Regions from separate parts of the Citrobacter sp. GW821-FHT02E08 genome, predicted to be linked through region 1. Evidence: predicted binding sites of a transcription regulator. Region 1 holds the regulator's gene; the other holds the start of a gene.
The links. The regulator PurR, encoded in region 1, represses purine synthesis genes. The targets are predictions, from matches to a motif close to CANGCAAACGTTTGCNTG.
Positions count from the first base shown of each region.

Region 2: the regulator PurR is predicted to act here: its motif matches at 2,387-2,404, upstream of glyA (serine hydroxymethyltransferase).

Region 1 covers NZ_JBWKVL010000004.1:82,200-88,116, reverse strand. The annotation lists gene punR (DNA-binding transcriptional activator PunR) at 1-894, shown strand, start outside; gene purR (HTH-type transcriptional repressor PurR) at 891-1,916, opposite strand; gene cydH (cytochrome bd-I accessory subunit CydH) at 2,213-2,302, shown strand; gene AC07UY_RS06935 (MFS transporter) at 2,469-3,635, shown strand; gene sodB (superoxide dismutase [Fe]) at 3,689-4,270, opposite strand; gene AC07UY_RS06925 (C40 family peptidase) at 4,398-5,228, opposite strand; gene grxD (monothiol glutaredoxin 4) at 5,566-5,913, shown strand.
Region 2 covers NZ_JBWKVL010000007.1:35,791-41,707, reverse strand. The annotation lists gene AC07UY_RS11270 (3-phenylpropionate MFS transporter) at 1-416, opposite strand, end outside; partial or broken gene AC07UY_RS11265 (aldose epimerase family protein) at 506-922, opposite strand; gene glyA (serine hydroxymethyltransferase) at 1,018-2,271, opposite strand; gene hmpA (NO-inducible flavohemoprotein) at 2,597-3,787, shown strand; gene glnB (nitrogen regulatory protein P-II) at 3,824-4,162, opposite strand; gene glrR (two-component system response regulator GlrR) at 4,239-5,573, opposite strand; gene qseG (two-component system QseEF-associated lipoprotein QseG) at 5,573-5,917, opposite strand, start outside.

The DNA.
Region 1 (5,917 bases):
GCGCGCAATGGTAGCTTCAGTTCCGCCGCCCAGGAACTGCATCGCGTGCCCTCGGCCGTCAGCTACACCGTACGTCAACTGGAAGAGTGGCTGGCGGTTCCCCTGTTTGAACGACGCCACCGGGATGTGGAATTGACGCCCGCCGGCGCCTGGTTTTTAAAAGAAGGCCGCTCTGTTATCAAAAAAATGCAGATCACCCGCCAGCAGTGCCAACAGATTGCGAATGGCTGGCGAGGGCAACTGCCTATCGCGGTAGATAATATTGTGCGACCAGAACGCACCCGGCAGATGATTGTCGACTTCTATCGCCACTTTGATGACGTCGAGCTGATCGTTTCTCAGGAGGTGTTTAACGGCGTCTGGGATGCGCTTTCCGACGGACGCGTGGAACTGGCCATTGGGGCGACGCAGGCGATCCCCGTCGGCGGGCGCTATACCTTTCGCGATATGGGAATGTTGAGCTGGAGCTGCGTGGTGGCAAGTCATCATCCCCTGGCGGCGATGCCCGGACCCTTGAGTGATGATACGTTGCGCAACTGGCCGTCGCTGGTCCGTGAAGACACGTCACGGACACTGCCTAAACGTATCACCTGGCTGCTGGACAACCAAAAGCGCGTGATCGTACCGGATTGGGAATCGTCAGCAACCTGTCTTTCCGCCGGGTTATGTGTCGGGATGGTGCCTACGCATTTTGCAAAACCGTGGGTCGACAGTGGCAAATGGGTCGCGTTGACCCTGGAGAATCCATTCCCGGATGCAGCATGCTGCCTGACCTGGCAGCAAAATGACACGTCGCCCGCATTAGCCTGGCTGCTGGAGTATTTAGGCGACAGTGAAACGCTGAATAAAGAGTGGTTGCGAGAACCTGAAGAGGTTCCCGCCGGGGAAGCTTAACGACGATAGTCGCGGAACGGACCATCCGCAACCGAACGACGTTCGATCAGTCGCGGGTGGACTTCAATAGACTGCGACTCTTCACGCTTGTTGACGATACGGTCTAACAACATATTAAAGGCCGTTTCACCCAGTGAGTCTTTCGGTTGGTGAATAGTGGTCAGTGCGGGTGTGAAATAGCGCGCGTTACGCACATTGTCATAACCGATCACCGAAATATCCTGCGGTACGCGCAAACCCATTTCGTCAGCAGCGCAGAGCGCCCCCATTGCCATGATGTCGCCACCGCAGAATACCGCAGTAGGGCGATGGGTCTGAGAGAGGATTTGCTGCATTGCACGATAACCAGACTCAGGTTCAAAATCGCCCTGTACAATCCAGTTTTCCGGGACTTTTATCAGCGCTTCGTCCATCGCCTTCATAAAGCCCGCCAGGCGGCCAGCCCCCGTGTTACGCTCCATCGGGCCAGGAATGACGCCTATCTCACGATGACCGCGTTCCACCAGATAACGACCGGCCATATAACCGCCTTCGAACGCGTTATCAATGACCGTATCGGTAAAGTCAGCCTTCGCTTCGCCCCAATCCATAACCACCATTGGAATATGGCGATACTCTTCAAGCATGGAGAGCAGAGACTCTGGATATTCCGAACACATAACCAGCAGACCATCCACACGCTTTTGCGCCATCATGGAAAGGTAGGCCCGTTGTTTTTCAAGATTATTCCAGGCATTGCCAAGGATCAGGGTGTAGCCTTTCTGGAAGCAGTTTTTCTCAACGGCTTCAATAATTTCAGCGAAATAGGCGGCTTCACTGCTGGTTGCCAGCAGACCGATAGATTTGGTGTGATTCACCTTCAGGCTGCGGGCGACGGCACTCGGGGAGTAGTGCAATTCTTTGATTGCTGCCCAGACAGCATTGCGAGTCTCTTCTGCGACAAAACGCGTTTTGTTAATTACATGTGATACGGTTGTAGTGGAAACGTTTGCTCGCTTCGCTACATCTTTAATTGTTGCCATTACATTTCACTCCAGACCATATCCAAACTCCTGAAAATACTGTAGGTAAACGTTTGCCTTTACACACCCTTATCGCAACATCAGGGTTGCGGCACGCCGGGAAAACGACACGAAACGTCAGGAGGGGGTCAATGGCCGGTACGCTAATCAAGTAAGCGTGGAATTTTGTCTGATCTTGACGAAAAGGGGAAGAGTTAAAAGTGGTTATCAATATAAATCCTGGGAGATTTTTACATCCAAGTGTGTAAAAATGCGCAATATCACTTTTTGTGTGGGAATAAAAAGGAGCAAATTTGATGAGCACCGATCTGAAGTTTTCGTTAGTAACCACTATTATTGTTCTGGGCCTGATCGTAGCGGGTGGTCTGACCGCCGCACTGCACTGATTTACCGTGAGGGAGCATGCTCTCCCTCATCTCGTTACCCCTTCATTGTTACTAAATCAGCAAAAGTCTTTTGCCATTCTGTTAACTTTATTATTTTTGTGATTGATGTCATGCTTTTGGCTCTTATCGGGTGTCGCTTCGCGGCACGCTGCAGCGGAGTCAACGTATGAAAATCAATTACCCCTTACTGGCGCTTGCGATTGGCGCATTTGGTATTGGGACCACGGAATTCTCTCCGATGGGGCTGTTGCCCGTCATTGCGCATGGCGTGAATGTCTCCATTCCCGCCGCCGGAATGCTCATCAGCGCCTATGCGGTGGGTGTGATGGTGGGCGCGCCGTTGATGACCCTGTTGCTATCGCACCGTGCTCGTCGTAATGCGCTGATTTTTTTGATGGCCATTTTTACGCTGGGCAACGTCCTGTCGGCCATTGCGCCGGATTACACCACCTTGATGCTATCGCGCATTTTGACCAGTCTTAATCACGGCGCGTTTTTCGGATTGGGTTCGGTCGTGGCGGCCAGGGTAGTGCCGAAGCATAAACAGGCCAGCGCCGTGGCGACGATGTTTATGGGACTGACCATTGCAAACATCGGCGGCGTGCCTGCGGCCACATGGCTTGGGGAAACCATTGGCTGGCGGATGTCCTTTTTAGCGACCGCTGGACTTGGGGTGATCGCGATGCTCAGTTTATTCTTCTCTCTGCCGAAAGGTGGCGCAGGGGAACGGCCGGACGTGCGTAAAGAACTGGCTGTCTTGCTGCGTCCACCGGTCCTTTCTGCGCTGCTGACCACCGTGCTGGGCGCGGGGGCAATGTTCACCCTCTACACCTATATTTCACCCGTTCTGCAAAACATTGCCCATGCCACACCGGCATTTGTCACCGCGATGTTAGTTTTGATCGGCGTTGGGTTTTCGATCGGCAACTATTTTGGCGGCAAACTGGCCGATCGTTCCGTCAACGGTACGCTGAAAGGTTTCTTACTGCTGCTTATGGTCATCATGCTGGCCATTCCTTTCCTGGCGCGTAACGATCTGGGCGCTGCGTTCAGTATGGTGGTGTGGGGCGCGGCAACATTTGCCGTCGTACCGCCTTTGCAGATGCGCGTGATGCGTGTCGCCAGTGAAGCGCCGGGGTTGTCTTCGTCGGTGAATATCGGGGCATTTAATCTTGGGAATGCGTTAGGCGCGGCGGCGGGTGGCGCGGTGATTTCCGGCGGTCTGGGGTATAGCTTTGTTCCGGTGATGGGCGCCATTGTGGCAGGGCTGGCGTTATTGCTGGTCTTTGTGTCAGCGAGAAGGCAACCTGAAACGGCCTATGTCGCCAACTAAACGATTGAGTTGAAAATAAAAACGCAGAAGGAAACCCTTCTGCGTTGTCGTATTTACGCCGCGAAGTTCTTCGCAACGAATTCCCAGTTTACCAGCGCCCAGAAATGCTCCAGGTAGCCAGGACGGGCATTACGGTAGTCGATGTAGTAAGCATGTTCCCACACGTCAACGGTCATCAGCGGGGTGGCATCCGTGGTCAGCGGGGTGCCCGCGTTGGACGTAGAAACGATAGCCAGTTTGCCATCAGCCCCTTTTACCAGCCAGGTCCAGCCGGAACCGAAGTTTTTAATCGCAGCATCGGTGAACTGTGCTTTGAATTCAGCAAAGCTACCGAAGGACGCGGCGATAGCGTCAGCCAGTTTGCCGGTTGGTTCGCCGCCCGCGTTCGGGGCCAGGCAGTTCCAGTAGAACGTGTGGTTCCAGACCTGGGCTGCGTTATTGAATACGCCACCTTCTGAACTACGAACGATCTCTTCCAGTGATTTACCTTCAAAGGCGGTACCTTTGATCAGGTTATTGAGATTCGTCACATAGGTTTGATGATGTTTGCCGTAGTGGTATTCCAGCGTCTCAGCGGAAATGTGTGGTGCCAGCGCGTCTTTGGCATACGGTAATGCAGGTAATTCGAACGACATTGCTTCTCTCCTTATTATTAATATTGAGTACGTACAATAGCCATAAAGTACGTAAGGATAGGGTAGCAAATTGAAAGGTGATGCAAAAGAAGAACTTACCCTGTTGCGAAAACAACAGGGTAAGGGATTAACGAATGGTTTTTGGCGTCATGACGCGGCGGGCGCCGACATAGTGGCGTTGCCAGTAATCTTCGCTTAATGAGGTTATCTGAATTTCCTGCCCTGAACGGGGGGACTGGATAAATTTGCCATTGCCGACATACACGCCGACGTGATCCGCAGTACCGCGCCCCTGGGTCCGGAAGAAGACCAGATCGCCATTCTTCAGTTCATCACGCTCAATCGGTGAGGCATCGCGTAGGTGGTACATTTCATTTGCCGTACGCGGAATACGGAACTTCACCAGATCTTTATAGGCGTACCAGACCAGACCGCTGCAATCAAAACCGGTACGTGGCGACGTGCCGCCCCAGTGATACGGTTTACCAATCTGATTCATCAATGTGGACATTGCCGTTTTGGTCGCTTTCTGTACCCTGACCTTATGCGCATCGGCAAGCGAAGCTGGTGCGGTCTCTTTCACCTTCACACAATGGGGCTTGCGGCCTTTGCGTGGCGTGCATTTTTCGCTCCAGGTGACGGAGGCTGTTTTTGCGGTTGTGGAAGAGACACGGCGATGTGCATTTTTAGTGGTTTTCGCTGGCGAGGTCGTGTGCTTTTTGGACGAAGAGGCCGTTTTTACGCTGGTTTTGTTAACGGCTTTTTTGACGGTTTTCTGACTGGTTTTGGTTGTTTTTTTACTGGCCGTCGCGTTCTTATGTTTATCTGCCGTTTTCGTTACGTGAGAAACAGCAGGCGTCTCCCTGGTTTGCCGGGAAGCATTAGCCGGGGATGTGAAAGAGAGTGTGGAAAAAAGCAAAGCACAGAGCGTGATCGAAATTCGGTTTATTCGCGCCACTGAGCAGTCCTCTGGTTAATGCAGGCGGCTATCATGCCTGCGTGTGATTTACAAAACCTGTCGATTCTAATCCATAAAAGCACAGAAAGTTAATCGCTTTTATCATCTAAAACCCCATTTCGTAAGCGACTGCAAAAAAAATCAACAGCTCGTACTAAAAATGGTCAGCGGAGAGTCCAGGGCGTGTTGTTTTACAGGATAAGAAATATAGAGAATGCAACTTATCGCGCCAGGGGATAAAATAGTAAAGCGTAATGAAAATGTTATTTTCCGTTGCCAGTCTGACCCGCTACAATGTCAGACTACTGCCGTAAAAGAAGTTAAAGGAAGCAAGACAATGAGCACCACTATCGAAAAAATCCAGCGCCAGATCGCTGAAAACCCGATTCTCCTGTACATGAAAGGTTCTCCAAAACTGCCAAGCTGCGGTTTCTCCGCACAGGCTGTCCAGGCGTTGTCTGCCTGTGGCGAGCGTTTTGCCTATGTTGATATCCTGCAGAACCCGGATATTCGAGCGGAATTACCGAAATATGCAAACTGGCCAACTTTCCCGCAACTGTGGGTTGATGGCGAACTGGTTGGCGGCTGTGATATTTTGATCGAAATGTACCAGCGCGGTGAGTTGCAGCAACTGATTAAAGAAACTGCAGCGAAATACAAAACCGAAGAACCTGATGCTGAGTAATCAG
Region 2 (5,917 bases), on a different contig from region 1:
GCAATCGACCCCCACAGTCTGACCCGGCCATAGTCCATCGTTATCTGTTTTTGCCAGGTGTTTGCCAGCGCATCCGTCAACGGCACCAGAGGTGAGAAGAAGAGGTTAAAACCAACCATCACCACCATCAGCCATGCAACGTGTGTTCCTGCCCAAAACGCCAGGGCAAAGACCAGCGTCAGCAAGCCCAAAACACGCAACGCGGAAATCAGACGGGAAGGATCGCTCACACGAGGGGCAATCAGCAAGCTACCGAGGAAACGCGCCACCAGTCCTGCGCCCAGCAGAAGACCAATGGTTTCAGGCGTTAATCCCAGACCTTTGAGCCAGACGCTCCAGAAAGGTAAAAAAATACCGTAGCTAAAGAAATAGGTGAAATAAGCGAGCGCCAGCCAGCGCGTGGAGTGCAAAACCATGATTCCCTCCCGTTAGGAGGCGATAGTCTGGCGATAAACGCTGGCTGGCGCAAGTGAGTATTAACAGTGATATAACATGCGCTTTTACGCTAATCGACGATGATTTGCATAGTGAAATGACAGCTATCCCCCCGAGCCAAGACCCGCAATCCCGGTTGCCCCGGCATATTATGGGCGTTGACCGGATGCGACTGCGGCTCAAGACAAAGGAACCCGCCACCCGACATTCTGAAAAGCATCAGCCACGGAGTTTGCGCTAAAAGCGTGACGCTCATCACATCACGTTGTATAACCGCCTTCCCGCTCCAGCCGGAATATCCCACATTTAGCCAGGTATCCTCGCCGTATTGTGCATGGGCGAAATTCGCAGCCCCGGGGATTTTCGCCTGCCACGCCAACGGTAGATGCTGTGCATCTTCCGGCCAATACCCGCTGGCGGAAAACTGCACGGTGCTTTGCGCATCAAACACAAAAAACGGATGAAAACCGCAGCCGTAAAGCATCGGGCGCTGCGTCAGGAACAATAGATGTCAGAACTGGCACCGAGACATTAAAAGCAAAAAGGCCGCTTTCGCGGCCTTTGTTATTTCTGAGAGCAGAATTACGCGTAAACAGGGAAACGTGCGCAGATATCCAGCACTTTACCTTTAATACGTTCGATAACTGCTTCGTCGTTGATGTTGTCCAGCACGTCACACATCCAACCCGCCAGCTCTTTCGCTTCCGCTTCTTTAAAGCCGCGACGTGTTACAGCCGGAGAACCGATACGGATACCTGAAGTCACAAACGGGCTCTTCGGATCGTTTGGTACGCTGTTTTTGTTGACGGTGATGTTGGCGCGACCCAGGGCTGCGTCAGCTTCTTTACCGGTCAGATTTTTGTCGACCAGATCCAGCAGGAACAGGTGGTTCTCAGTACCGCCAGATACCACTTTGTAGCCACGGTTCAGGAACACTTCTACCATCGCTTTGGCGTTTTTCGCTACCTGCTGCTGGTAGGTTTTGAACTCAGGCTCCATCGCCTCTTTCAGCGCCACGGCTTTCGCCGCGATAACGTGCATCAGCGGGCCGCCCTGAGCGCTTGGGAAGACTGCGGAGTTCAGTTTTTTGTACAGCTCTTCGCTGCCGTCTTTCGCCAGGATCAGGCCACCGCGCGGGCCAGCCAGCGTTTTGTGGGTGGTGGTGGTGACAACGTGAGCGTGTGGAACCGGGTTCGGGTAAACGCCAGCGGCAATCAGACCCGCGACGTGTGCCATGTCGACGAACAGGTACGCGCCAACGCTGTCGGCGATTTCACGCATTTTTGCCCAGTCAACGATACCGGAGTAGGCAGAGAAGCCGCCGATAATCATTTTTGGTTTGTGGGCCTGAGCCTGCTTCGCCATGTCGGCGTAGTCAATTTTACCGGACTCATCGATGCCGTAAGGCACGATGTTATACAGTTTACCGGAGAAGTTAACCGGAGAACCGTGAGTCAGGTGACCGCCCTGCGCCAGGTTCATCCCCAGCACGGTATCGCCCGGCTGCAGCAGCGCGGTGTAGACCGCGAAGTTCGCCTGAGAGCCAGAGTGCGGCTGGACGTTAGCGTAATCAGCGCCAAACAGTTCTTTCGCGCGATCGATCGCCAGTTGCTCGACGACATCCACATATTCGCAACCGCCGTAGTAGCGTTTGCCCGGATATCCTTCAGCATACTTGTTGGTCAGCTGAGAACCCTGCGCTTGCATGACGCGCGGACTGGTGTAGTTTTCGGAGGCGATCAGTTCGATATGCTCTTCCTGACGTACTTTTTCCTGCTCCATAGCCTGCCACAGTTCGGCATCATAATCGGCAATGTTCATTTCACGCTTTAACATCCGCATCTCCTGACTCAGCTAACGATAAAATTTGGCCTTAAAAGGCAGTCCCGTTGGACAACGACCAACAGTATAACTGAATCATCCGTTGATAACAGGTCTTGACAAAGGATTTTACGCAAACGATTACCTTCAAGCAGCACAAGGCTTTGCCGAATTAAGGTCTTACGGATTTTAGCGGAATTCTTTTCAGGTTTGTGATGCATACTTTTCATTTTGTAACGTTACAAACGCAAAATCACAAAGAACCATTTACAATGCAGGGGTATTTTTATAAGATGCATTTGATATACATCATTAAAGATTTAATTAAAAGGAAGCCCGCATGCTTGACGCTCAAACTATCGCCACTGTAAAAGCCACCATTCCCCTGCTGGTTGAAACGGGTCCTAAACTGACCGCCCATTTCTACGATCGCATGTTTACGCATAATCCTGAACTCAAAGAAATTTTTAACATGAGTAATCAACGCAATGGCGATCAACGTGAAGCGTTGTTTAATGCGATTGCCGCGTATGCCAGCAATATCGAAAACCTGCCGGCCCTGCTGCCTGCGGTCGAGAAAATTGCGCAGAAGCACACCAGTTTTCAGATCAAACCCGAGCAATACAACATCGTGGGCGCCCATCTGCTGGCGACGCTGGATGAGATGTTCAGCCCGGGTCAGGAAGTGCTGGATGCGTGGGGAAAAGCCTACGGTGTACTGGCTAATGTCTTTATCAATCGTGAAGCGCAAATTTACAGCGAGAACGCAGGCAAAACCGGCGGCTGGGAAGGGACGCGTCCGTTCCGTATCGTGAATAAAACGCCGCGTAGTGCGCTGATTACCAGTTTTGAGTTCGAGCCTGTCGATGGCGGCGCCGTCGCAGAGTACCATCCTGGACAATATCTGGGAGTCTGGCTGAAGCCGGAAGGTTTCCCGCATCAGGAGATTCGTCAGTATTCACTGACCCGCAAGCCGGACGGCAAAGGCTATCGTATTGCCGTTAAGCGCGAAGATGGCGGTCAGGTTTCAACGTGGCTGCACAACCATGCAAACGTGGGCGACGTGGTGCATTTAGCGGCCCCGGCGGGGGATTTCTTTATGGCCGTTGCCAACGATACCCCTGTTTCTCTGATTTCCGCAGGCGTCGGACAAACGCCAATGCTGGCGATGCTGGACACGCTGGCGAAAACGCATCACACCGCGCAGGTGAACTGGTTCCACGCGGCGGAAAATGGCGACGTACATGCCTTTGCCGATGAAGTAAACGAACTGGGCAAAACGCTGCCGCGCTTTACCGCACATACCTGGTATCGTGAGCCGAGCGCAGACGATCGCGCCAAAGGCGGGTTTGACAGCGTGGGTCTGATGGATTTAAACAAACTGGAAGGCGCAATCAGCGATCCGGCAATGCAGTTTTATCTCTGCGGTCCGGTCGGCTTTATGCAATTTGCCGCGAAGCAGCTGGTGAATCTCGGTGTGAAAAACGAAAACATTCATTACGAATGTTTTGGCCCGCATAAGGTGCTGTAACAATAAGATGCCCTCTCGTCAGAGAGGGCATTGAAATTAAATCGCCGCGTCGTCTTCTTCGCCAGTGCGAATACGGATCACGCGAGCCACGTCAAAGACGAAGATCTTACCGTCGCCGATTTTACCCGTCTGTGCAGTACGAATAATGGTGTCGACGCAGGTGTCCACGATGTCGTCGGTCACCACAATTTCAATTTTCACCTTCGGCAGAAAATCCACCATATATTCCGCGCCACGGTACAGCTCGGTATGGCCTTTCTGGCGGCCAAAACCTTTCACTTCCGTAACCGTCATACCGGTGATACCCACCTCTGCCAACGCCTCACGGACGTCGTCCAGCTTGAAGGGTTTAATAATCGCATCAATCTTTTTCATGCTATTCCTTGAAAAGGTCGCCTGTCTTTTAATCGAGTTACCGTACCACAATTCACGCTACTTTACGGCATGGAAACTACTCTTTGAAGTCGTTTGCATCCAGCTCGTGACGGGAGAGTAATTTATAAAATTCGGTCCGGTTGCGCCCGGCCATTCTCGCTGCATGGGTCACATTGCCTTTGGTGATTTGCAGCAGTTTTCGCAAATAGTTCAGCTCAAACTGGTTGCGCGCTTCAACGAAGGTTGGCAGCGCAGTATTCTCCCCTTCCAGCGCCTGTTCCACCAGCGCATCACTGATCACCGGCGAAGAGGTGAGCGCCACGCATTGTTCGATAACGTTCACCAGTTGACGGACGTTCCCCGGCCAGCCAGCTGTCATCAGCCGCTTCATGGCATCCGTTGAAAAAGCGCGTACGAACGGTTTATGCCGCTCTGCCGACTGACGCAGCAGATAATTCGCCAGCAGTGGAATATCCTCCGCACGCTCGGCCAGAGCAGGAATTTTCAGGCTCACCACGTTCAGGCGATAGTATAAATCTTCACGGAATTCGCCCCGCGTCATCGCTTTGGGCAGGTCACGGTGGGTGGCAGAAATGATCCGCACATCAATGTCGATATCGCGATTGCTGCCGAGCGGCCTGACTTTGCGCTCCTGTAGGACACGCAGCAGTTTGACCTGTAGCGGTGCGGGCATGTCGCCAATCTCATCCAGAAACAGCGTGCCGCCTTCTGCCGCCTGAAACAGCCCTTCGCGATTGCTTACCGCGCCGGTAAATGCTCCGCGCGCGTGACCAAACAATTCAGACTCCAGCAACTGCTCCGGCAATGCACCGCAGTTAATCGCGATAAACGGTTTGCTGCTGCGCGGACTGGCGTTATGGATAGCCTGCGCGAAGATCTCTTTCCCGGTGCCGCTTTGTCCGTTAATCAGGACGCTGACGTCCGACTGCGCCACCATGCGCGCCTGCTCCAGCACGCGCAGCATTAAGGGGCTACGGGTGACGATAGATTCACGCCAGCGATCATCTGTCGCGGGAGCCGACTGCTCCAGCGCTTCGTCGATCGCCTTATACAGCGCGTCTTTGTCTACCGGCTTGGTCAGAAAGCTGAAAACACCTTGCTGGGTTGCCGCTACCGCATCGGGAATCGAACCGTGCGCGGTCAAAATAATGACCGGCATACCCGGCTGCACTTTCTGGATCTCAATAAACAGCTGCATGCCGTCCATTTCGTCCATACGCAGGTCGCTTATCACCAAATCTACTTTTTCACGATTCAGTACGCGCAGCCCTTCCTGGCCGCTTTCTGCCGTTACGACACTGTAACCTTCACTGGTCAGTCGCATCCCGAGCAGTTTTAGCAAGCCCGGATCGTCATCCACGAGCAGTAAATGCGCCGGTTTGCGGCTGATCATGGCGTTACCTCATCTTGTGATGGCGCTGGTGTTGTTTCGTCAGGTTTGTCGCTGCCGCGCGTCGCGTCAGGATTGTAGTTACCGGCGGGTTTACGCGTGGAAAGCTGGCGCTCAATATCGGTCAAATTCTCCAGCTTGCGGGTAGTGAGATCGAGCTGAGCCTGTAAATGCTGATGCTGCTGACGCAACGTATCGAGATCGCTGTCCGTCGTTTGCTGAAGCTTGCTGTAACGCTGCCGTTCTTCGGCAAGCTGTAATTGCAGCATCTGCCCATCGCGCCAAAGTTGATAAAGAGGGCGAACCTGGGCGGGGATCTGTGAACTCAGGGCATCCAGTTGGGT